Regions from separate parts of the Mesorhizobium dulcispinae genome, predicted to be linked through region 2. Evidence: predicted binding sites of a transcription regulator. Region 2 holds the regulator's gene; each other region holds the start of a gene.

The links. The regulator PhoB, encoded in region 2, activates phosphate uptake and scavenging genes when phosphate is short. The targets are predictions, from matches to a motif close to TGTCATNNANCTGTCAT.
Region 1: RFN30_RS15650 (DUF1045 domain-containing protein) is a predicted target of PhoB. The motif match lies at 1,629-1,645, and genes of this name have one in related genera.
Region 3: RFN30_RS22150 (RNA degradosome polyphosphate kinase) is a predicted target of PhoB. The motif match lies at 6,022-6,038, and genes of this name have one in related genera.

What each region holds. Positions count from the first base shown of each region.
Region 1 is NZ_JAVIIY010000006.1:186,283-193,991, reverse strand. Features, by position in the region: gene iolE (myo-inosose-2 dehydratase) at 1-430, shown strand, start outside; gene RFN30_RS15660 (DUF3329 domain-containing protein) at 495-707, shown strand; gene iolB (5-deoxy-glucuronate isomerase) at 723-1,535, shown strand; gene RFN30_RS15650 (DUF1045 domain-containing protein) at 1,684-2,391, shown strand; gene RFN30_RS15645 (alpha-D-ribose 1-methylphosphonate 5-triphosphate diphosphatase) at 2,434-3,573, shown strand; gene phnN (phosphonate metabolism protein/1,5-bisphosphokinase (PRPP-forming) PhnN) at 3,570-4,196, shown strand; gene RFN30_RS15635 (ABC transporter permease) at 4,241-5,236, opposite strand; gene RFN30_RS15630 (sugar ABC transporter ATP-binding protein) at 5,233-6,798, opposite strand; gene RFN30_RS15625 (sugar-binding protein) at 6,935-7,709, opposite strand, start outside.
Region 2 is NZ_JAVIIY010000003.1:542,407-550,115, forward strand. Features, by position in the region: gene RFN30_RS10560 (CHASE domain-containing protein) at 1-246, opposite strand, end outside; gene RFN30_RS10565 (ATP-binding cassette domain-containing protein) at 377-1,177, opposite strand; gene RFN30_RS10570 (sugar ABC transporter permease) at 1,191-2,555, opposite strand; gene xylF (D-xylose ABC transporter substrate-binding protein) at 2,801-3,841, opposite strand; gene RFN30_RS10580 (ROK family transcriptional regulator) at 4,198-5,442, shown strand; gene phoB (phosphate regulon transcriptional regulator PhoB) at 5,726-6,415, opposite strand; gene phoU (phosphate signaling complex protein PhoU) at 6,435-7,139, opposite strand; gene pstB (phosphate ABC transporter ATP-binding protein PstB) at 7,160-7,709, opposite strand, start outside.
Region 3 is NZ_JAVIIY010000010.1:235,323-243,031, reverse strand. Features, by position in the region: gene fumC (class II fumarate hydratase) at 1-775, shown strand, start outside; gene RFN30_RS22165 (DoxX family protein) at 1,173-1,595, shown strand; gene RFN30_RS22160 (DoxX family protein) at 1,726-2,148, shown strand; gene ppx (exopolyphosphatase) at 2,152-3,687, opposite strand; gene RFN30_RS22150 (RNA degradosome polyphosphate kinase) at 3,684-5,879, opposite strand; gene RFN30_RS22145 (zinc-finger domain-containing protein) at 6,102-6,347, shown strand; gene RFN30_RS22140 (FAD-dependent monooxygenase) at 6,378-7,613, shown strand.

The DNA of each region.
Region 1 (7,709 bases), on a different contig from region 2:
CGAGCCGGAGCTCGACGCTTTCATGCGCAACTCCGGCGAAGGCATTCCGCTGCTGCTCGATGCCGGCCATCTCGCCTTTGCCGGCGGCGACGTGCTGCGCGCCATCGACAACCATCACAAGCGCATCAACCACGTGCATGTGAAGGACGTGCGCATGGGCGTGATCGACGGGCTCGACCGCACGAAACAGTCCTTCCTCGACGCGGTGGCGCTTGGCGCCTTCACCGTGCCGGGCGACGGCTCGCTCGACTTCGGCGCCATCGTGCAGCGCTTCGCCGACTATGGCTATGAAGGCTGGTTCGTGGTCGAGGCCGAGCAGGACCCGAAGAAGAACCCGCCGCTCAGGATGGCTCAGGTCGGCCACAAGGAGCTGATGCGGGTCATGACGGCCGCCGGCTACACGGTGGAGACGCAAGGCTTCCCGGCCTAAACGGTGGATTCGCCATGGCGCGCAGTCTATCTGATGCGTGTTGGGCAAATCCTGGATTGGCGCGATGAAAGATTATGAGCACCCCTTCTTCCGGCCGCTGTGGCGACGCATCGCCGTGGTCGCCGTCTGCCTTGTCTGGTCGGTGATCGAGTTCGCCACCGGCACGCCGTTCTGGGGCGTCATTGCGCTCGGCTTCGCCGGTTATGCGGTGTGGCAGTTCTTCTACCTCTACAAGCCGGTCGAGGAGGCCAGGCCTCCAGCCGAGCCGAAGGAATGATCTAAGGAGCTCCCAATGTCGAAACTGCTCGTCAAGGCCGACAAGGGCCACGGCCACGTCGCTCACGTCACCCCGCAAAGCGCCGGCTGGACTTATGTCGGTTTCGATCTCCACCGCTTGCGGCCGGGCGAGACGGCGTCCGGCAAGACCGGCGACCGCGAGGTCTGCCTGGTTTTCGTCACCGGCAAGGGCAGGGCGGCTGCCGACGGCAAGGATCTCGGCCTGCTCGGCAAGCGCATGTCGCCGTTCGAGGGCAAGCCCTGGTCGGTCTATGTGCCGCAAGGCTCCGACTGGTCGGTGACCGCCGATACCGAGCTGGAGCTCGCCGTCTGCTCGGCGCCGGGCCTCGGCGGCGGCCTGCCGGCGCGAGTCATTTCACCTGACGATCTCGGCCAGGAAGTGCGCGGCAAGGGCACCAACACCCGCTATGTCACCAACATCCTGCCCGAGGGCAAGCCGGCGGATTCGCTGCTGGTGGTCGAGGTCATCACGCCAGGCGGCCACACCTCCAGCTATCCGCCGCACAAGCACGACCGGGACAATCTCCCCGCGGAATCCTATCTCGAAGAGACCTACTACCACCGCCTCAACCCGCCGCAGGGCTTTGCCTTCCAGCGCGTCTACACGGACGCCGACAGGAACGGTGTGCGCGACCTCGACGAGGCGATGGCGATCGAAGACGGCGACGTCGTGCTGGTGCCCAAGGGCTACCACCCATGCGCGGCCTGCCACGGCTATGATCTCTATTATCTCAACGTCATGGCCGGCCCGAAGCGGACGTGGAAATTCCACAACGCGGCCGAGCATGAATGGCTGATGAAAGCTTGAGATTTTTCATCGAGCTCAACCTGTTGGTCCAGTTCGGAAAAATCGTCGGCTAAGGACCACGTGGGCCTGGTTGCCTTCGAAAACCCACGAAAGCTTCGTCAATCCGTCATGGAAATCACCTATGGCAGCGGGCTGACGAGGTTTTCTCATGCGCTACGCCATCTATTTCACCCCGCGGCAGGACGAGCCGCTGGCGCGCATCGCCGCCAATTGGCTTGGCCGCGACCCGTTCGGCGCGGCGACGCGGCCGGTCGAGGCCGTGGGTGATCTGTCGGCGGCGGAAGTTGCCTTCCACACGGCCTCGGCCAGGCGCTACGGCTTCCACGCGACACTGAAGGCGCCGTTCCGGCTGGCGCCGAACGAGACGGAAGCCTCGCTACGCGCTGCGCTCGACGACTTCGCCGAAGTCACGTCGCAGGTCGTCATTCCGCGCCTCGTCGTCGGCCAGATCGACGGTTTCTTCGCGCTGGTGCCGGAAGCCCCTTTCGCGCCGCTCAACAATTTCGCCGGCGAGGTCGTGCGTGCCTTCGACCGCTTCCGCGCGCCGCTGACCGAAGCCGAGATCGAACGGCGCAGCCCCGATTCGCTGAAGCCGCAGGAATTCCGCAACCTGTGCCAGTGGGGCTATCCTTACGTCTTCGAAACGTTCCGTTTCCACATGACGCTTTCCGGACGCGTCGGGCCACAGGAAAGCCCCCGTCTTCGTGCAGCAATCGACAGCCTTTTCGCGGAAGTGCTGCAGCGTCCGGTGCCGGTGGATGCGCTGACCTTGTTTGTCGAAACCGAGCCGGGCGCCCCCTTCATGGCGCTCTCGCACCATGCGCTTGGACGCCGCCCGGCCAGAAAAACCGCCTGATTTGACCGCCCAGTATGATCGCTTGAGATAGGACTGCCTGAAATGACCGCCGAAACCGTCCTCACCAATGCCCGCATCGTGTTGCCCGACGAGATCGTCGAGGGCTCGCTGCTGCTGCGCGATGGCCTGATCGCAGCGATCGAGCCGGGTGCAGCCGGCACCGGCGAGGATATGGGCGGCGATTACATCATCCCGGGCCTCGTCGAGCTGCACACCGATCATCTCGAAGGCCACTACGCGCCGCGTCCGAAAGTGCGCTGGAACCCGATCGCCGCCGTGCTTGCCCATGACGCACAGGTGGCGACCGCCGGCATCACGACGGTGCTCGATGCCTTGCGCGTCGGCATGGACGAGGATGCCGACCTCACCTCCGGCGACATCCGCAAGCTCGCCGACGCGATCGAGGACAGCGTCAGCCAGGATCGGCTAAGGGCCGACCATTTCATCCATCTGCGCTGCGAAGTCTCGGCGCCGGATTGCCTCAAGGCCTTCGCCAATTTCGAGACCGACGACAGGGTGAAGCTCGCCTCGCTGATGGACCATGCGCCGGGCCAACGCCAGTTCGTCAACCTCGAGACCTATGCCTATTACTACCAGCGCAAGCTGAAGCTGACCGACAGCGACTTCCAGAAATTCTGCGAGAAGCGGATGGCGGAATCGGCCAAGAATTCCGGCCCGAACCGCGTCTTCATCTCCGCCGCCTGCCATGAGCGGGGCATCGTGCTCGCCAGCCATGACGACGCGACCGCCGGCCATGTCGACGAGGCGGTCGAGCAGGGCGTGCGCGTCGCCGAGTTCCCGACCACGGAGGAGGCGGCAAGGGCCTCGAAGGCGGCCGGCCTCGGCGTGCTGATGGGCGCGCCGAACGTCATGCGCGGCTCCTCGCATTCGGGCAACGTCTCGGCCAGGGCGCTTGCCGGCGACGGCCTGCTCGACATCCTGTCGTCCGACTACATCCCCTTCAGCCTGATCCAGTCGGCCTTCTTCCTCGGCGATGTGGTCGAGGGCATCTCGCTGCCGCAGGCGGTCGCCATGGTGTCGAAGAACCCGGCCGACGCGGTCGGCCTCACCGATCGCGGCGTCATCGAGCCGGGCCGCCGTGCCGATCTGGTGCGCGTGCGCGTCGACGATCATGTGCCGGTCGTGCGCACCGTGTGGCGCCAGGGCAGGCGTGTCGCATGATGGTTTCGGCGCTGATCGAACGCGAACTCACCGAAACGCTTCCGATCCGCAACGGCGTCTTCGTCGCGGTCGTCGGCCCGAGCGGCGCCGGCAAGGACATGGTGATCGGCTACGCCAAGGCACGCTTTGCCGAAGAGACTCGGCTGGAATTCGTGCGCCGCGTCATCACCCGGCCGAGCGACTCCGCCAGCGAAGATCACGATACGCTGGCCGATGCCGCCTTCGCCGAGGCGGAGGCCGACGGCGCCTTCGCCATCTGCTGGGATGCGCATGGCCTGCGCTATGGCCTGCCGGCCGATGTCGACTGGGCGGTCGCCAACGGCCACGTGGCGGTGGCGAATGTCTCCCGCGCCGTCATCCCGGCGTTGCGTGAGCGCTATGCCAATCTGGCGGTGGTCGAGATCACCGCGGCGCCGGAAATCCTCGCCGAGCGGCTGGCGGCGCGCGGCCGTGAATCGCGCGGCGAAGTGCTGGCGCGCCTGGCGCGCAGCACGAGCGTGACGCTGTCCGGCCCGGACGTCACCTCGATCGACAACAGCGGCGCCAGAGAGATCGCCGGCGAGCGCTTCGCCGAGGTGCTGCGCAAGGCGATGGCGGTCTCGGATCTTTCGGACATGATTTAGCGCCCTCCTTCTCCCACAAGGGGGAGAAGGGGGAGCCGGAACAGCTACTCCGCCGGCGCGCCTGCGACATTCCTGCGCGTCGCTTCCATCATCCGGCGCCGCGCACGGAACACGCCCCATTGCTGGTCGACCAGAACGCCGATCAGGATCACCCCGCCCATCACCGCGAAGTTGAGCGAGGAGGGGATGCCGAGCAGGTTGACCAGGTTCTGCAGTTCCTGCAGAAGCACGGTGCCGAGGATGACGCCCACCAGCGAGCCCTCGCCGCCGCGCAGCGAGAAGCCGCCGAGCACCGCCGCTGCGATCGCATAGAGCTCGTAGAACTGGCCGTGGCTCGCCGGCGAGATCGAGCGCGTGTACATGGCGAAATAGATCGCCGACAGCGCCGTCAGCACGCCGCAGATGACATAGGCCGCGATCACCACGCGTCCGGTGCGGATGCCCGAATATTTCGCCGCTTCCTCGTTCTTGCCGATGGCGTAGAGATAACGGCCGAACACCGAGCGATGCAGCACCACCCACATGACGATGGCGATGACGATGAGCGCGATGAAGCTGTTCGGCACGCCCCAGCTGCGGCCGGCGGTCAGGAATTCGAGGTCCGGGAAATTCTGGCCGAAGGCGAAGCCCGCCGTGCCGTCGGCGGTGTAGAAGCGCGCCACGCCGCGATAGATCAAGAGGCCGCAGAGCGTCACCACGAAAGGCTGCATCTTGAGCCGCGTGATCAGCCAGCCATGCACGAAGCCGATGACGGCGCCGAGCGCGATGATCAGCACGAAGGCGAGCGGCCAGTCCATCTCGCGCACGGCGATGAAGTCGATGAACAGTGTGCCGAGCAGCGCCACCAGCGAGCCGACCGAAAGCTCGATGCCGCCGGTGATGATGACGAAAGCCTGGCCGATGGAGAGGATGCCGAACAGGCCGATCAGGTTCGAGGTGTTGGCGAGGTTGATTGGCAAAAGGAAGCGCGGGTTGATGGCCGTCACCACCGCGCCGACCACCAGGATCAGGATCAGCAGGCCGAAGTCTTTCTTGCTCATTGCGCTCCTCCAGCGGCATGCGCCAGCTTCGGCTTCTTGCCCACTGCCAGCAAAAGCACGTTCTCCTGGCTGAAATCGTCCCGGTCGAGAATGCCGGAAATCTGCCCCTCATGCATGACCGCGATGCGGTCCGAGACGCCGATCACTTCTTCCATGTCGCTGGAGATCATCAGCACCGCGACGCCGGCATCAGCGAGGGCGCGCATCAGCCCGTAAATCTCGGCCTTGGCGCCGATATCGATGCCGCGGGTCGGCTCGTCGAGGATCATCACCTTCGGGTTCATCGCCAGCCATTTGGCCAAAACCACCTTCTGCTGGTTGCCGCCCGAAAGCGTGCCGGTGCGGGTGAGCACCGACGGCGCCTTGATGCCGAGGTCCTTCTTCTGCTTCTCCGCGGTGGCGAGCTCGGCGCTGGTTGACACCAGCGAGCGCTTCGCATGCGCCGGCAGATTGGGCAGCGAAATGTTCTCGGCAATTGAGAGGTCGAGCAGGATGCCGGTGAGCTTGCGGTCTTCGGGCACGAGGAAGATGCCGCTCGCCACCGCATCGGCGGCCGAACCGACATCGAGCGCCTTGCCGTCCAGCGTGACGTTGCCGCCGAGCCGCTCGTCGATGCCGAACAGAACCCGCGCGAGCTCGGTGCGGCCCGAGCCGACCAGGCCGGCAAGGCCGAGGATTTCGCCGCGCCTCAACTCCAGGCTAACCGGGTGGTCAGGATAGGCGCTGGTGCGCACGGCATTTACCGAGAGCGCGACGCCGCCCGGAGCGCGCCCCGCTTCCGCGGCCTTCTCGCGCTCCTTCAGCATGCGCCCGATCATCAGCTTGACCATCTGGTCGTGGTTGATCTCGCTCTTGGGCAGCGTGCCGGCAAGCATGCCGTCGCGCAGCACCACGACCCGGTCGGCGACGCGCTCGACTTCGTGCAGGCGGTGCGAGATGAAGATGACGCTGATGCCTTCCGCCCGCAGCCCTTTGATCACGTCGAGCAGCTTTTCGGTCTCGGCGATCGGCAGGCTGGAGGTCGGTTCATCGAGGATCACCAGCCGCGCCTTGATCGACAGCGCCTTGGCGATCTCGACCATCTGCTGCTGGGCGAGCGACAGCGAGGCGACCGGCGCGTCGGCCGAGAAATTGGCGCCGACGCGCTTCAGGAGCGGGGCCACCATCTCGCGCAGTTTCGCGCGGTCGACCAGCCTCAGCGGCCCGGCCTTCAGAGGCTCGCGGCCGAAGAAGACGTTGGCGGCGACATCGAGGTTTTCGAAGAGATTGAGCTCCTGATGCACGAAGGCGATGCCAGAGCCGATACTGCCCTCGACGGTCAGTCCCTCATGCGCGACGCCATCGACGATGACGGTGCCGCTGTCCGGACGCGTCACACCGCCGAGGATCTTCATCAACGTGGATTTGCCGGCGCCGTTTTCGCCGACCAGGCCGATCACTTCGCCCGGCCTGACCTCCATGGAGAACCCATCCAGCGCCACGACGCCGGGATAGGTCTTGCGCACGGCCTCGAGGCTCAGGAAAGGAGCGGACTGCACGATCGATGGGTCGGAATAGTTCATCACGCCATGATTCATCGCGCCACAATTCATAGCGCTGCTCAGCAGCCGGTGGACCACAGACTGACGGGCCTTGGCAGGCCCGTCAATACGGACGCCCGCTCAAGGCGAACCTTGAGCCGGCGCAACTGCGTATCGATTACTTGCCCGCCATCGCCTTTAGATTGGCGGCATAGGCATCGACATCGTCCTTGCCGATGATCTTGGTCGGCACAATGATGAGGCCGTTCTCCGGAATGCCCGACTTGTCGCCCTTGAGGTAGGAAGCCATCAGCTTCATGCCCTGATAGGCCCATTCGAAGGGCTGCTGCACCACGGTCGCGGCAACCGTGCCTTCCTTGACGCCGCCCAGCGTGATCGGATCGTCGTCGAAGCCGACGACGGTGATCTGGCCGAGCTTGCCGGCGTCGCGCAGCGCCTCATAGATGCGCGGCGTGTTGTAGGAATAGAAGCCGACCATGCAGGTGATGTCCGGGCTGGCGACCAGCGCGTCCTCGACATTCTTCTTGGCGCGTGCCTGGTCGATGTCGTCGCCGCGCACGTCGACCAGTTCGATCTTGCTGCCGGCGAGCCCGTCCTTCATGCCCTGGATGCGCTCCTTGGCGTTGTCGGCGCCGAGCAGGCCGACGAAGCCCAGGCACTTGCCGCCGTCGGGCATCGCCTTCTTGGCGATCTCGGCCGCCTGCTTGCCGGCATCGACGTTGGACGAGCCGATATAGGCGACGCGCTTGGTCTGCGGGGCGTCGCTATCGGTGGTGAACAGCGCCGTCTCGGAGGCGATCTTGTTCAGCCCGTCGGTCGAGGTCTTGGGGTCGACGGCCGACACCATGATGCCCTTCACGCCGGCCGTCACCAGATCGTCCATCAGGCGCTGCTGGATGGCGACAGACGACTGCTCAGGGTATTTCAGCTCG
Region 2 (7,709 bases):
GGTGAAGAAGGCGTTGAACTCGCCGCGCGTGATATCGCCGTTGCGGGCATCGAACAGCGCCCGGGTCGAGCGCAGTAGCGACAGATGCAGGTCGATGCGGCTCTCGATGCGGTTGAGCGCATCGTCGGCCGTCCCCTCGAACTTGATGCGCGCGCCCTCCTGAGTCGCGAAATAGGCGAACCCCGCCATCGTCAGGCTAATCAGCGCGACGGCGATGAAAGCGACGATCGGAAAGAGCTTTTTCAACGCAGGATGCTGCCCATGGATGGTCAGCTCCCTTTATGCGCAAGTCTCCGCGTCAACACAATGGCGAGGCCAATCCATCACTGTGGCTGGCACATCAACCAATCGTAAATTAGCCAGCTAACTTATGACCTTACGCCGCTATTTTCAGCGCTCCGGGACCCGGAATGGCACCCGGCGGACACTTGCCCAAAATGATCATGCCGAGCACCTCGTCCTGGGTAACGTCGCCCGTGCGCGCCGTGCCGACGACCTGGCCGTTCTTCATCACGCAGACCCGGTCGGCCAGCTCGAATACGTCATGGATGTCGTGGCTGATCAGGAAGATGCCGATGCCGTCAGCCTTGAGCTGCCGCACCAGTTCGCCGACCTGCGCCGTCTCCTGCGGCCCGAGCGCGGCCGTCGGCTCGTCCATGATCAGGATGCGGGCGTTGAACAGGATCGCGCGGGCGATCGCCACCGATTGGCGCTGGCCGCCGGAGAGCTTGATCACCGGCTCCTTGAAGCGCTGGAAGCGCGGATTGAGCCGGCCCATCACATTGCGCGCCTCGGCCTCCATGGCGACGTCGTCGAGCGTGCCCCAGGCGGTCATCAGCTCGCGGCCGAGGAAAAGATTGGCGGCGGCGTCGACATTGTCGGCAAGCGCCAGCGTCTGATAGATCGTCTCGATACCGTATTTCTTGGCATCGCGCGGGTTGGAGATCGAAGCCTCCTCGCCATTGACGAAGATGTGCCCGGCATCGCGCTTATAAGCGCCGGACAGGATCTTGATCAGCGTCGACTTGCCCGCGCCGTTGTGGCCGAGCAGCGCCACCACTTCGCCGGGGAAGAGATCGATGGAGGCGTCGTCGACGGCGCGGATGCCGCCGAACGCGATCGAGATGTTGCGCATGTCGATCAGCGGGACGCCGGCGGAAGCGTTCTTGTCTGCCATGATGCTACCTCCCTCAGACCCGCTTGCGGTAGATGGTGTCGAGCCAGACCGCGACGACCAGCACGGCGCCGACGACGATGCTTTGCAGCGGCGAATCGACGCCGAGCAGCACCATGCCGGACTGCAGCGACTGCATCAGCAGCGCGCCAAGCATGGCGCCGAGCACGGTTCCCGAACCGCCGGCAAGCGAGGTGCCGCCGATCACCGCCGCGGCGATGACCAGGAGCTCGTCCAGCGTGCCGAGCGCATTGGTCGATGAATTCTGCCTGGCCGACGAGATGGCGGCTGCGATCGTCGCCAGCACGCCCATGATCATGAACACCTTCATGGTGATCCAGCGCGTGTTGATGCCGGCAAGGTTCGCCGCCTCCGGATTGCCGCCGATGGCGAACACATAGCGGCCGAAGCGGGTGCGCTTGGTGATGAAGGTCATGATGAGGCCGACCGCGACCGCCATCAGTACCGGAATGGCGATGCCGTGGGCGATGAACAACCCGCCCTCGGGAACGGTGATTTTGTTGGCGGCGGCGTAACGGTTCACGATGCCGACCGGCCAGGGATAGGAATTGGCCAGCCACACCGCGCCCATGATGACCGCGCAGGTGACCGCGCCGAGCAGCGTCTCGGCCCAGATCGGTCGCAGCGGAAAACGGAAGCGCTTGCGCTGCACCCGGCCGTGGAACAGCGCAAACACCACGGCAAGGCAGGCGACGATACCGACGACCCAGCTCCACATGGCGCCGATCGAGCCTGCCGGCCCGCCGCCCATGAGCTGGAAAGTGGCGTCGAGCGGCGCCACCGTCTGGCCGCTGGTGACCCACCAGGCGGCGCCGCGCCACACCAGAAGCCCGCCCAGCGTCACGATGAAGGCCGGCACCTCGAGATAGGCAATGACGAAGCCCTGGAAGGCACCGATCAGCAACCCGAGCGCCAGGCCGATCAACAGCGCCAGCACCCAGATCCACGGATTGCCGAGCTCGAGCCCGACCATGCGCACCAGGAAATGCACCTGGGCGAAGCCCATGACCATGCCGATCAGCCCCTCGGCCGAGCCGACGGAGAGGTCGATGTTACGCATCACGATGACCAGCACCATGCCGGACGCCATGATGGCCACGGCCGAGGTCTGCACCGACAGGTTCCACAGGTTGCGCGGCGTCAGGAACGTGCGGCTGTCGAAATCGAGCGGATTGACGCCGAGCCGCAGGCTCGAGATGACGTGCAGGCCGATCCAGATGATCAGCAGCGCGCCGACCATGCCGAGCATGCGCGTGTCGAGTTCGGTCGCCTTGAGGAACCGGCCGACGGCGCTGAGTTCGGAAGCACGCGCACGATCCGCGGCCGGATTGGCCGGCGTATCAGAGGTCGTATCGGTCATGATCTCCTCCCACCGGCTTGCCGTCTGGCGCGGATGCCGGACCACGATGCTAGGGCAATTCCAGGAAGCGCGTAACGGTCTTCCGCGGGGAATTGCGTGGAAACAAACGGTCGGGGCAGTTCGGCGATCTTGCCAGGCGGTGAACTGCTCCAGCGGTTTCCCGCTTCATCTGAGCGGGAAGCGCTTTTTGAGAAACGCCGCGGCCTTGGGCCGCGGCGTCAGGATTTGAACAGACGTCGGCCGGATCAGTTGCAGACCGCGACGCTGCCGGCGGCAACGCCGGCGCAGACCTCGTCCTTCTTGATCCAGCCGGCGTCGATGACGACGTTGAGATTGTCCTTGGTGATCGCGACCGGGGTCAGGAACAGCGACTTGACGGTGTTGCCGCCGGGCGTCGTGAAGTCCTTGGCGCCGGCGATGTCGGCCATCTTCTTGCCGTCGGCGAGCTGCGAGGCGATCTCGGCGGCGTTCTTGCCGAGCTCGCGCGCGTCCTTCCACACCGACACCGTCTGCGTGCCGAGCGCGATGCGGTTGAGCGCCGCGTGGTCGCCGTCCTGGCCGGAGACCGGAACGGTGCCGGCCAGGCCTTGCGCCGTCAGCGCCGCGACGACGCCGCCGGCGGTGCCGTCATTGGCCGCCACGACAGCGTCGACCTTGTTGTCGTTGGCGGTCAGGAACTGCTCCATGTTCTTCTGCGCGTTGGCAGGCAGCCAGCCGTCCGTATAGGCCTCGCCGACATTCTTGACCTTGCCGCTGTCGATGGCTTCCTTCAGCACTTCCATCGAGCCCGAGAACAGGAAATCGGCGTTCGGATCGGCGCCCGAGCCCTTGATGAAGACATAGTTGCCTTCGGGCTTGACCTTGAACACCTCGCGGGCCTGCATGCGGCCGACTTCCTTGTTGTCGAAGGTCAGGTAGAACACGTCCTTGTTCTCGATCAGGCGGTCGTAGCCGACCACCGGAATGCCTTCGTCGAGCGCCTTCTGCACCGCCGGGCCGATCGCCGAGGCGTCCTGCGCTAGGATGATCAGGGAGTTGGCGCCTTGCGAGATCAAGCTCTCGACGTCGGTCAGCTGCTTGCCCGGATTGGACTGCGCGTCGGCGGAGATGTATTTGTCGCCGGCAGCTTCGATGGCTTTCTTCATCGCCGCTTCGTCGGTCTTCCAGCGCTCTTCCTGGAAATTCGACCACGAAACGCCGATCACCTTGTCCTTCGCCTCTGCGACCGACGCCAGCGTCAACGACATAGCGACACCCGCCAGCATGGCGGCTGCGAATCTCTTCATGATTTCCTCCCTGCGCCGTTGCGGCGCGACCCAGACTGGCCCGAAGGCCGGCACAGAGGCTTTTTTTCGAGCCTCGAAAAAATACTGATCGAACGCCGAAGCGCTGTCAACTGCGATTCTGATGGTTTTGAGGTGTCTCGAACTTTTTTTCGAGTCCCGCAATAAATAATGACAGTCCCGGCCGCTTCTGCCACTATCCCGCAACAGCCTGGAGGAAGCGAAGAACCGCTTTCCGCTGAGTGGAATGAAACAAATCCAGGGCGGTTCGGTGGCTGTGTCCGCAACCGAACCGATCTGGCGCGTCGCCGACGGCCCATGCATTATCAAGAGGCCGCGCTGACCGGGAGGGAGAGAAGATGTCGGTCGGAATCCGCCACGACGACCTGCGCCGGCGCAATCGCGCCATGGTGCTCTCGGCCGTGCGCCGGGCCGGCCAGCCGTCGCGCACGGAGATCGCCGCGACCACCGGGCTCAGCCACTCGACCATTTCGGCGATCTCCTCGGACCTGATCCAGGAAGGCATCCTGGCCGAGAGCAAGCCGAGCGAGACCGCATCGCTGAAGCGCGGCCGACCGCAGGTCGGCCTCGCCCTCAACCCGGAGGCGGCGGCGGTGGTGACGGTGGTGCTGTCGCTCAATTTCCTCTCCGTCGCCGTCATCGACTATGCCGGCCAGGTCATCGCCGAGGAACAGCGGCGTCTCGATACGCTGACCATGCCGCGCGACGAGCTGATCGGCGAGTGCACAGCGATCGTCCGGCGCCGGCTGGAGGATCCGGACCTCGATGTCCGCAGCGTCGCCCGCATCGCCATGGGCATCCAGGGCATCACAGATTCCCATGCTCGCGCCATGCTGTGGTCGCCGATCACGCCGCTGACCGACATTCCCTTCGCCGACATACTGGAAAGAGAATTCGGCATTCCGGCCACCATGGAGAACGACTGCAACATGATGGCCGTAGCGCTGCAATGGCGCGACCCCGATCGCTATCGCGACAATTTCATCGCCATCCTGCTCTCGCACGGCATCGGCATGGGGCTGGTGCTGAAGGGCGAGCTGTTCACCGGCACGCATTCTTCCGGCGGCGAGTTCGGCCACATGATCCACCGTCCGGGCGGCGCACTCTGCCGCTGCGGGCGCCGCGGCTGCGTCGAGGCCTATGCCGGCAACTACGCTATCTGGCGCAGCGCCATGAAGATGAGCGAGGACGCCGAGCCGGTCGATGTCGGCGACGCCGACATGCGCGCGCTTGCCGCCAAGGCACGCGAGAAGGATGGCCCGGAGCGCGAGGCCTATCGCCGGGCGGGCGAGGCGCTGGGCTTCGGCCTCGGCAGCCTGTTCGCGCTGATCGACCCTGCGCCGGTCGCCATGGTCGGCGTCAGCGCCGCCGCCTTCGACCTGATCGAGCCATCGCTGCGCGAGGCGATCGCCCAGACCGCCGGCGGCCAGCACTCGCAGTCGATCTCCTTCGACACCGAGCCGAACGAATTGCCGCTGATCCGAGAAGGCTGCGCCATGCGCGCGCTGACCTTCGTCGATCAGGAGATCTTCGCGCCGGGCGTACAGGCGCGGGCGGGCGCTGCTGGAAAGAACGTAGCCTGATCTGGCGTTCGCTATCGTTTGGAGTGGCCCAAACTCCCATCGCTTCGTCATCCTAGGGCGAAGCAAGGAGCGAAGCGACGCGGCGAAGACCCTAGGATCCATGCCGTTACATACGAGCGTTGCGGCGGTGCAGAACGACCTCTGTCTTGCGCCGCCTTTACTCTTCGCGCGAGGTCACGGCATGGATCCCAGGGTCTCCGCGACGGAGCTTCGCTCCTGCTTCGCCCTGGGATGATGACGTTGAGGATGCCTCGGCCAATCCCGACGGTTGCGATGCGAGGACCTAGTCTTCCCTGATCGCGTACCCTGCCCCGCGGATGGTGCGGATCACATCGGGCATGCGGCCGTTGTTGACCGCCTTGCGCAGGCGCCCGACATGCACGTCCACGGTGCGCTCGTCGATATAGATCGTCTCGCCCCAGACATTGTCGAGCAGTTGGCTGCGCGAGAACACCCGGCCGGGATGCCGCATCATGAATTCGAGCAGCCGGAATTCGGTCGGCCCGAGCCTGATCTCGCTCTTCTTGCGGTAAACGCGGTGCGATTCGCGGTCGAGCACGATGTCGCCGACCTTGAGCACGCTGGACAGCACCTCCGGCTTGGCGCGGCGCAGCAGCGCCTTGACCCGGGCCATGAATTCCGGCGTCGAGAACGGCTTGACCAGGTAATCGTCGGCGCCCGTCGAGAGGCCGCGCACCCTGTCGCTTTCCTCGCCGCGCGCCGTTAGCATGATGATCGGCAGCCGTTCGGTCTCGGGCCGCATCCTCAGCCGGCGGCAAAGCTCGATGCCGGAAACCGCCGGCACCATCCAGTCGAGCACCAGAAGGTCGGGCACGTTCTCTTGCAGGCGGATTTCAGCCTCGTCGCCGCGGGTCACCACTTCTACCTGGTAGCCCTCGGATTCGAGATTGTAGCGGAGCAGCACCCCCAGCGGCTCCTCGTCCTCCACCACCATGATGCGTGGGGCGATCATATAGCAGGTACCTTCGCTGTCAGGCCGCCGGCGCCGACATCGCCGTCTCGTCCTGTTTCGGACGGTTCGCGGGCAATTGCGTGCCGGTCAGCACATAATAGGCGTTCTCGGCGATATTGGTCACGTGGTCGCCGATGCGCTCCAGATTCTTGGCGCAGAACAGGAGATGGGTGCAGGCCGTGATGTTGCGCGGATCCTCCATCATGTAGGTCAGGAGCTCGCGGAAGACGGAGGTGTATTTGACGTCGATGCGCTCGTCGTCGTTCCGGAGCTTGGCGAGCGCCGTGGCGTCGCCCGCCGTGTATTCCTCGATCACGCCCTGGACCTGGATCAGCACCAGTTGCGCCATGGAGTCGATGGAGTGCGACAGGTCGCGTGGCGCGGCGCTGACGCCGACGGAACCGACGCGCTTGGCGATGTTCTTGGCGAGGTCGCCGATGCGCTCGAGGTCGCCGGCCATGCGGATGGCGCCGACCACGCTGCGCAGGTCGTCGGCCATCGGCTGGCGTTTGGCGATCAGCGTGATGGCGCGATCGTCGAGCTCGCGCTGCCGCGCGTCCATGATGGCGTCGTCGGAAACCACGCGCTGCGCCAGCGCGTTGTCGGAGTTCAGCAGGGCCTTGGTCGATGCGCCGACCATCGAGCCGGCGAGATCGCCCATGTCACGGATGAGCTGGCTGATCTGCCTCAGATCCTCGTCGAAGGAAGCGACCGTATGCGCCATGGTTATGTCCTCGTATGAACTCAGCCGAAGCGGCCGGTGATGTAGTCCTGCGTGCGCTTCTCGCGGGGCGAGGTGAAGATCTTCTCGGTCCGGTCGAACTCGACCAGCTCGCCGAGATACATGAACGCCGTCTGCCGCGACACGCGCGCCGCCTGCTGCATGTTGTGGGTGACGATCACGATCGTGTAGTCGGCCTGCAATTCGTCGATCAGCTCCTCGATCTTGGCGGTCGACAGCGGATCGAGTGCCGATGCCGGCTCGTCGAGCAGGATGACCTCCGGCTTCACCGCCACCGTGCGGGCGATGCAGAGCCGCTGCTGCTGGCCGCCCGAAAGGCTCTGGCCGCTGGCGTTGAGCTTGTCCTTGACCTCGCTCCAAAGTGCGGCGCGCTTCAGTGCCGACTCGACCCGGTTGTCCATTTCGGCCTTGCTGATCTTCTCATACAGCCTGACGCCGAAGGCGATGTTCTCGTAGATCGACATCGGGAACGGCGTCGGCTTCTGGAACACCATGCCGATCTTCGTCCTGAGCAGGTTGAGGTCCTGCGAACGGTCGAGGATGTTCTTGCCG
Region 3 (7,709 bases), on a different contig from region 2:
GCAGGTTGCCTCCTCGATCAAGCGCATCCAGCAGACGCTGCCCGGCCTGCAGGAGCTGGCGCAGGGCGGCACCGCCGTCGGCACCGGCCTCAACGCGCCGGTCGGCTTCGCGGAAAAAATCGCGGACCGGATCGCTTCGATCACCGGCATTTCCTTCGTCACGGCGCCGAACAAGTTCGAGGCGCTGGCCGCGCATGACTCCATGGTGTTCTCGCATGGCGCGATCAACGCTGCGGCCGCGGCCCTGTTCAAGATCGCCAACGACATCCGCCTTCTGGGTTCCGGCCCGCGCTCCGGCCTTGGCGAGCTCTCGCTGCCGGAAAACGAGCCGGGCTCCTCGATCATGCCGGGCAAGGTCAACCCGACCCAGTGCGAGGCGCTGACACAAGTCTGCGTGCAAGTGTTCGGCAACAACGCCGCGCTTACCTTCGCCGGCAGCCAGGGCCATTTCGAGCTCAACGTCTACAATCCGCTGATGGCCTACAACTTCCTGCAGTCGGTGCAGCTGCTCGCCGACGCTTCCGTGTCCTTCACCGACAATTGCGTGGTCGGCATCGAGGCGCGTGAGGACAACATCAAGGCGGCGCTCGAGCGCTCGCTGATGCTGGTGACGGCGCTCGCCCCCACCATCGGCTACGACAACGCCGCCAAGATCGCCAAGACCGCGCACAAGAACGGCACCACACTGCGCGAGGAAGCCCTGGCCACCGGGCTGGTCAGCGAAGCCGACTACGACCGGCTAGTGCGGCCCGAGGACATGACGCATCCGGGGTGAAGCCCACGTTGTTGCAGGCTGTTATAGCCTCGCAACGTCGTCATTCCAGGGCGAAGCTGGAGCGAAGCTCCGTCGCGGAGACCCTGGAATCCATGCCGTTACCTGGGCGCTGCGGAGCAAAACCTGCACCGCAGCGGCTGTTTTGAAGTCACGGCATGGATGCTCGTGTCTGCGCCGCGTCGCTTCGCTCCTTGCTTCGCCCGTTGATGACGAAGCGTAAGGGATTTTGCAGCGGGAGAATTTGCTCTCGCAGCCGATTCTCGCGGCATGAATTTCGCGGCGGCCGCATGACCTTAGAATGCGTAACCTGTGAACAATGTGTCGCCGCATAAGCGGCTTTGGTGAACAGTCTCCGTCGTCTATCTGACTGGGCATTCAACCCACTCGGAGACTCGCCATGTCCATCAACACTTCCGCCGCCGGTGCCGGCACCGCCTCGAACGGTTCCACCACCATCCTCCTCGGCCGCATCCTGCTCGCCGTCATCTTCCTGCTTTCCGGCTTCGGCAAGCTCACCGCCATTTCCGGCACCGCCGGCTACTTCGGCAGCCTCGGCCTGCCGGTGCCGACTGTAAGCGCCATTGTCGTCGGCCTGATCGAGTTGCTTGGCGGCCTTGCCATTCTCGTCGGCTTCCAGACCCGTGTCGCCGCCTGGGTGCTTGCCATCTTCACGATCGCCACCGGGTTGGTTGCTCACACCGGCTGGGCCGACCAGATGCAGATGATCCAGTTCCTCAAGAACCTCGCCATCACCGGCGGCTTCATCCTGCTCGCCTCCTCGGGCGCCGGCGCCTATTCCATCGACGCCAAGCGCAGCTGAACTTTTTCCTCCCAGAGACCTAAGCTCAGGCGGCGCGGAATTTTCCGCGCCGCTTTTTCGTTTTCTCAACTGCAGGCGTACACTGCACCGAAAGCCGGTACGAATCCGAGTACCGGCAAGGAGGTGGCCAATGCCCCGCAACGCATTGCTTCTCGTCTCGCGACTGCTGCTTGCCGCGCTGTTCGTGCCCTCGGGCTTCCAGGCGCTCACCAACATCGCCGGCACGACCAGCTATTTCGCCGGCCTCGGCCTGCCGCTGCCGTCACTTGCCGCCTGGGGTACCGGGCTGTTCGAACTGATCGCCGGGCTCCTCATCCTGGTCGGCTTCCAGACGCGGATCGCAGCACTTCTGCTTGCCGCCTTCTCGATCGCCGCCGGCTTCATCGGCCATTACGGCCAAGGGGCGGACGATGCGACTTTAGCCTTCATGCACCAGCAGATGCTGATGAAGGACATTGCGATTGCCGGCGGCTTCCTGGCGCTCGCCATGGCCGGCGCCGGCGCGTGGTCGGCCGATGGGCGCGGCTTCGATGTCGACGCGCAACTGACCTGACGACTACTTCACCGACACGCTCGGACCGCCCTCCACCGCCAGCATCAGCCGGCGGTTGGTGATGCGCGCGAGCTGCGCCAGCCGGCCGGCGGGGCGTTCGCCGTAGAGGTCGGCAAGCGAGGCCGGCAGCACCAGCGCCAGCGCGCCGTTGCCGCGGCTTTCCCATTTCACCCGCGGCATCACGCCCGGCATCGCCGCCGTCAGCAGGTAGACGACACGCATCATCGCCGCCAGCACGCGGGCGCGCTCGAGCACGCGCGGCGGCGCCAGTGCCTTGATCTCGGGCGCGATGCCATCGTTGAAGACGCCGTCATGGCGGTAGGCGCTGGCCAAAGCCAGAAAGGCCCGGCCCGGATGATCGACGCCGATGAAGGAGGCATGCGCGATGATGTTGAGCGACTGCCGGCCGCGATATTCGGGATGCGCGCGCCAGCCGATATCGGCAAGCAGGCAGGCGGCGTGGCGGTAGCGCGCCTCGTCGACCGTCTCGTCGATGCCGAAGGCCTTGAAGGCTTTGCCCGTCCATTCGACGAGGTCGTGCGCATGGTGGACGGAGCGCGAGCGCAGCAACGCTAGCTCCTCCGCCGCCGAGATCAGCGGATCGGCCTTCTGCTCGGCGGCGTCGAGCAGCGAATAGAGGAAGCCCTCGCGCACGCCTTGCGCCGAGACGACGATCTTAGAGGGCTGCGTGGCCGCCATGATCTCCTGCAGCACGACGGCGCCGTAAGGCAGGAGCGAGCGGCGGTTCTTGGAAACGCCTTCGATGCCCTTGACCTTCTCGACTTCGCCCCTGGCCACCTGCCTGAGGAAGCTCTGCGCACTGTCGGCCGATATCTCGTAATGATGCATGACGCCGAGCGGGTAGTTGGTCATCTCCATGTGGAGCCGCGCGAGGTTTCGCCAGGTGCCGCCGACGGCGTAGAAGACCCTGCCCTGCCCGCCCTTCAGGAGCTTCGCCCGCGCCAGCTCCTGGCGCGCGATCTTCTGCGCCTGGACGAGCGAATTCTTCGCCATGTCCTGCAGCCGCAGGCCGCCGAGCGGCAGCGTGATGCCGTCGCCGATCGCTTCGCCGTTGATGTCGATGAGCTCCAGGCTGCCGCCGCCGAGGTCGCCGGCGATGCCGTTGGCCGGGTAAAAGCCGGAGATGACGCCGAGCGCCGAATAATGCGCCTCCTGCCGGCCGGAGAGCACGCGGATCTCGGTCTTCAGCACATCCTCGGCGCGGTGGATGAAATCCGGACCGTTGACCGCCTCGCGGGCGGCCGCGGTCGCCAGCACATACATGTGCTCGGCGCCGGCTTGATCCGAAAGCGCGCGAAAGCGGCGGAACTCTTCCATCGAGCGCGTCACCGCCTCGGGATCGAGCTTGCCCGTCGAAACGATGCCGCGGCCGAGGCCGGCCAGCATCTTTTCGTTGAACAGCAGCGTCGGCGAGCGCGCCAGCCCTTCATAGACGACGAGGCGGATCGAGTTCGATCCGATGTCGATGATCGACAGCGGCCGCCGGTCCTGAAGCCGGCCCTGGGAGATTGAAATCACGCGGCGCCGTTCTTCTTACGGCGCTTGAACTGGGCAATGCGCCTGGGCGCATGCGATTTCAGCGCGTCACCCCGTCCGGAAAGGCTCGGATTGGTCATGAAATATTCCTGCGCGTTGAACGGTTCCTCGCCCTCCTCCAGCACGACGCGACGGGAGGTCCCGTCTGCCAATACGTCGAAACTTTGCTGGTTGTCCATGATGTTGCCGAGCATGATCTGGCCAAGCACCTGTTCATGCACAGTCGGATTGGTGATCGGCACCAGCGTCTCGACGCGGCGGTCGAGATTGCGCGGCATCATGTCGGCCGAGGAGATGTAGACGATCGCCTCGTCCGACGGCAGGCCGTGGCCGTTGCCGAAGCAGAAGATGCGGCTGTGCTCGAGGAAGCGGCCGACGATCGACTTCACCCTGATGTTCTCGGACAGGCCCGGCACCTGCGGCCTGAGGCAGCAGATGCCGCGCACCACGAGGTCGATCTCGACGCCGGCGCGGCTGGCGTCATAGAGCGCGTCGATAATGATCGGGTCGACGAGCGCGTTCATCTTCATCCAGATGCGGGCCGGCCTGCCCTCGCGCGCGTAGGAGATCTCCTCGGAGATGTGCCTCAGGATGCGGTTGCGCAGCGTGAACGGCGACACCGCAAGACGCATCTCCTCGGCGGGCTCGGCATAGCCGGTGATGAAGTTGAAGACCTGCGCGACATCGCGCGCGATCGTCGGATCGGTGGTGAAGAAGGACAGGTCGGTATAGATGCGGGCGGTGACCGGATGATAGTTGCCGGTGCCGAGATGCACGTAGTTGCGCAGCCGGCCGTCCTCGCGGCGCACCACCAGCGACATCTTGGCGTGGGTCTTCAACTCCAGGAAGCCGAACACGACCTGGACGCCGGCGCGCTCGAGGTCACGCGCCCAGCGGATGTTGGCCTCCTCGTCAAAGCGCGCCTTGAGCTCGACGAGCGCCGTGACCGACTTGCCGGCCTCGGCGGCGTCGATCAGCGCGCGCACGATCGGGCTGTCGTTCGAGGTGCGGTAGAGCGTCTGCTTGATGGCGACGACTTCCGGATCGGCGGCCGCCTGGCGCAGGAACTGCACCACGACGTCGAAGGATTCGTAAGGGTGGTGGACGATGATGTCCTTCTCGCGGATGGCGGCCAAGCAGTCGCCGCCGTGCTCGCGGATGCGCTCGGGAAAACGCGGATTGTAGGGCGTGAATTTGAGATCGTCGCGCGGGATGGCGACGATCTCGGAAATCTGGTTGAGCGCCAGCGGGCCGGTGAGCACGCTGATGCGACTTGACGATACGCCGAGCTCGCCGGCGACGAAGTCGCGCAGCTCGGCCGGCATCAGCGTGTCGAATTCGATGCGGATGACAGACCCGCGGCGGCGGCGCTTCAGCGCCGTCTCGAACAGGCGCACGAGGTCTTCCGACTCTTCCTCCACCTCGATATCGCTGTCGCGGATGATGCGGAACGTGCCTGAGCCCTTGACCTCATACCCAGGGAAAAGCTTGCCGATATAAAGGCCGACCGCTTCCTCCAGCGGGATGAAGCGCACAAGATGCCTGCGGTCGGGCAGACGGATGAAGCGCCGCAGCGCCACCGGCAGGCGCAGCAGCGCGCTCATCTCCTCGCCGTTCTTGCGGTGGCGCAGTTGCAGCGCCATCGAGAAGCCGAGATTGGGGATGAACGGGAACGGGTGCGCCGGATCGATCGACAGCGGCGTCAGCACCGGGAAAACCTGTTCCTGGAAATGCTCCTCCAGCCAGGCCCGCTCGTCCTTGGTGAGCGCGTCGCGGGTGATGCTTTCGATGCCTTCCTTGTTAAGCAGCTCCATCAGCGTCGACAGGCTCTTCTGCTGGTCCTCCTGCAGGCGCTCAACCTCGCGCAGCAATTGCTCGAGCTGCTGCTCGGGCGTGCGGCCGTCCGGGCTCTTCAGCGCGATGCCCTCGCGGACCTGGCCGGCGAGGCCGGCGACGCGGACCATGAAGAACTCGTCGAGATTGGCGGCCGAAATCGACAGGAAGCGGACACGCTCGAGCAGCGGGTGATGCCCGTTCAACGATTCCTCGAGCACGCGGCGGTTGAACTGCAGCCAGGAAAACTCGCGGTTGACGAAGCGGTCGGGATTGCCGCCATCCGGGCTGGCCACCTCGACGTTGATGAACTCGCTCTGTATCGGCTTCAGTTCGGTCATGGTTCCTTGTCCGCAACGGTCCCTTTTGGAGCGCGCTATGGACGCTCTACCACTTCTTTGTGACGCACGATCCCCTCGTGAATCCCTTCCGAGCGGAAGGTCATGCGCTTAACCGGCTCAACTTATCCTTTGCCAGCCTTTTGCGACAGTTTCATTTCATCGATCTTGCAAACTGGCCGGTTATGATCCAGATGCAAACGGGCCGAACTGAAGGAGACGACGATGGCAGGCGGTACCATTCCCCATTTCCAGAACGACGCGGGCCATCAGGCGATCGACATCGGCGTGAAGGAATTCATGTGCACCGGCGCCAATCCGCCCTTCGATCATCCGCATGTGTTCCTCGACATGGGCGACGACAATGAGAAGGTCTGCCCTTATTGCTCGACGCTCTACCGCTATTCGCCGAAGCTGAAGGCGACGGAAACGGAGCCGGCCGGCTGCCTCTATGTCGACCAGGCCGCCTGATTCCCGCGTCGCCTGGACGACTGCTAGATCATGAATGAGGCGCGGTCCCGGCAGGTGGTCATTGCCGGGGCCGGCATCGCCGGGCTGACGGCGGCTCTTGCCTTTGCCGGGCGCGCCCATGCCGTCACGGTGCTGGAACAGGCCAGGCAGCTCGAAGCGGCGGGCGCCGGCATCCAGCTTTCCCCCAACGCAACCCGCATCCTGCGCCAGCTCGGCGCACTCGACCGGTTGCGGCTGAGCGCGATCAGGCCCGAAGCGGTGGTGCTGAAGGACGCCGCAACCTTGCGCGAGCTGGCGCGCGTGCCGCTGGGTCAGGCCGGCGAGGACCGCTGGGGGGCGCCCTATCTCGTGGCGCACCGCGCCGACCTGCAAGCGGCGCTGACGGCGCGAATGGCGGAGCACCCCGAGATCCAGCTCATCACCGGAGCGCGGGTTACAGGCATTGCTGTGGCGCCGCAAGATATCGTCGTCACGGCGCAAAGAGACGGCGGCAGCACGGAGATTGCCGCGGACCTTTTGGTGGGCGCCGACGGCGTCTGGTCGTCGGTTCGATCGCAACTTGCCGGCAGGGAGCCCGCTTTCACGAGAAGCCGCTTTTCCGGCGAGCTCGCCTGGCGCGCCACGGTGGCGGCGGAAAGCGCTGGCGGGGAAGCCTTCGCCGCGATCGGCGCGATCGACTGCATCACCACTTTCCTCCATCCCGGTTTCCATATGGTCGCCTATCCGGTGAGCAAGGGCAGTGCCTTCAACCTCGCCGCCTTCACCAAGGGCGAGCGCATCGCCGAAGGCTGGTCGGGTCATGCCGATCCCGCAATTCTCGCCAGCGCCATGCGCGGCACGTCGCCCAAACTGGCGAGACTTGTCGATTTGGCCGGCCCATGGACGGCGTTTCCGATCCACACGGTCGAACAGCGGCGCTGGACGATGCCGGAAGGCATCGCCCTGATCGGCGACGCGGCGCACGCGATGACGCCATTTGCGGCGCAGGGCGCTGCGATGGCGATCGAGGACGCCGCGATGCTCGCCAATCTGGTCGTCGATATCCTCACCGATCCAAGGCAGAGCCTCACCATCTGGGAAAACCTCAGGCGGCCGCGCATCGAGAAGGTGCTCAGCCGAGGCGCGCTCAACCGGCTTGCCTGGCATGCCTGGGGTCCGGTGGCGATCGCGCGCAATTTGGTGCTGGCAACGCGGCCGGCAGAGAAGCTCGCCGCGGATCTGGACTGGCTTTATGGGTGGGAGGAGCGGAAGGTTGTGAGGCGATAGAGGCTTTTTAGCAGGCGGCCGACCAATTGGATACGCTGGCGGGACAGCGCCCCCCTCTGTCCTGCCGGACATCTCCCCCACAAGGGGGGAGATCGG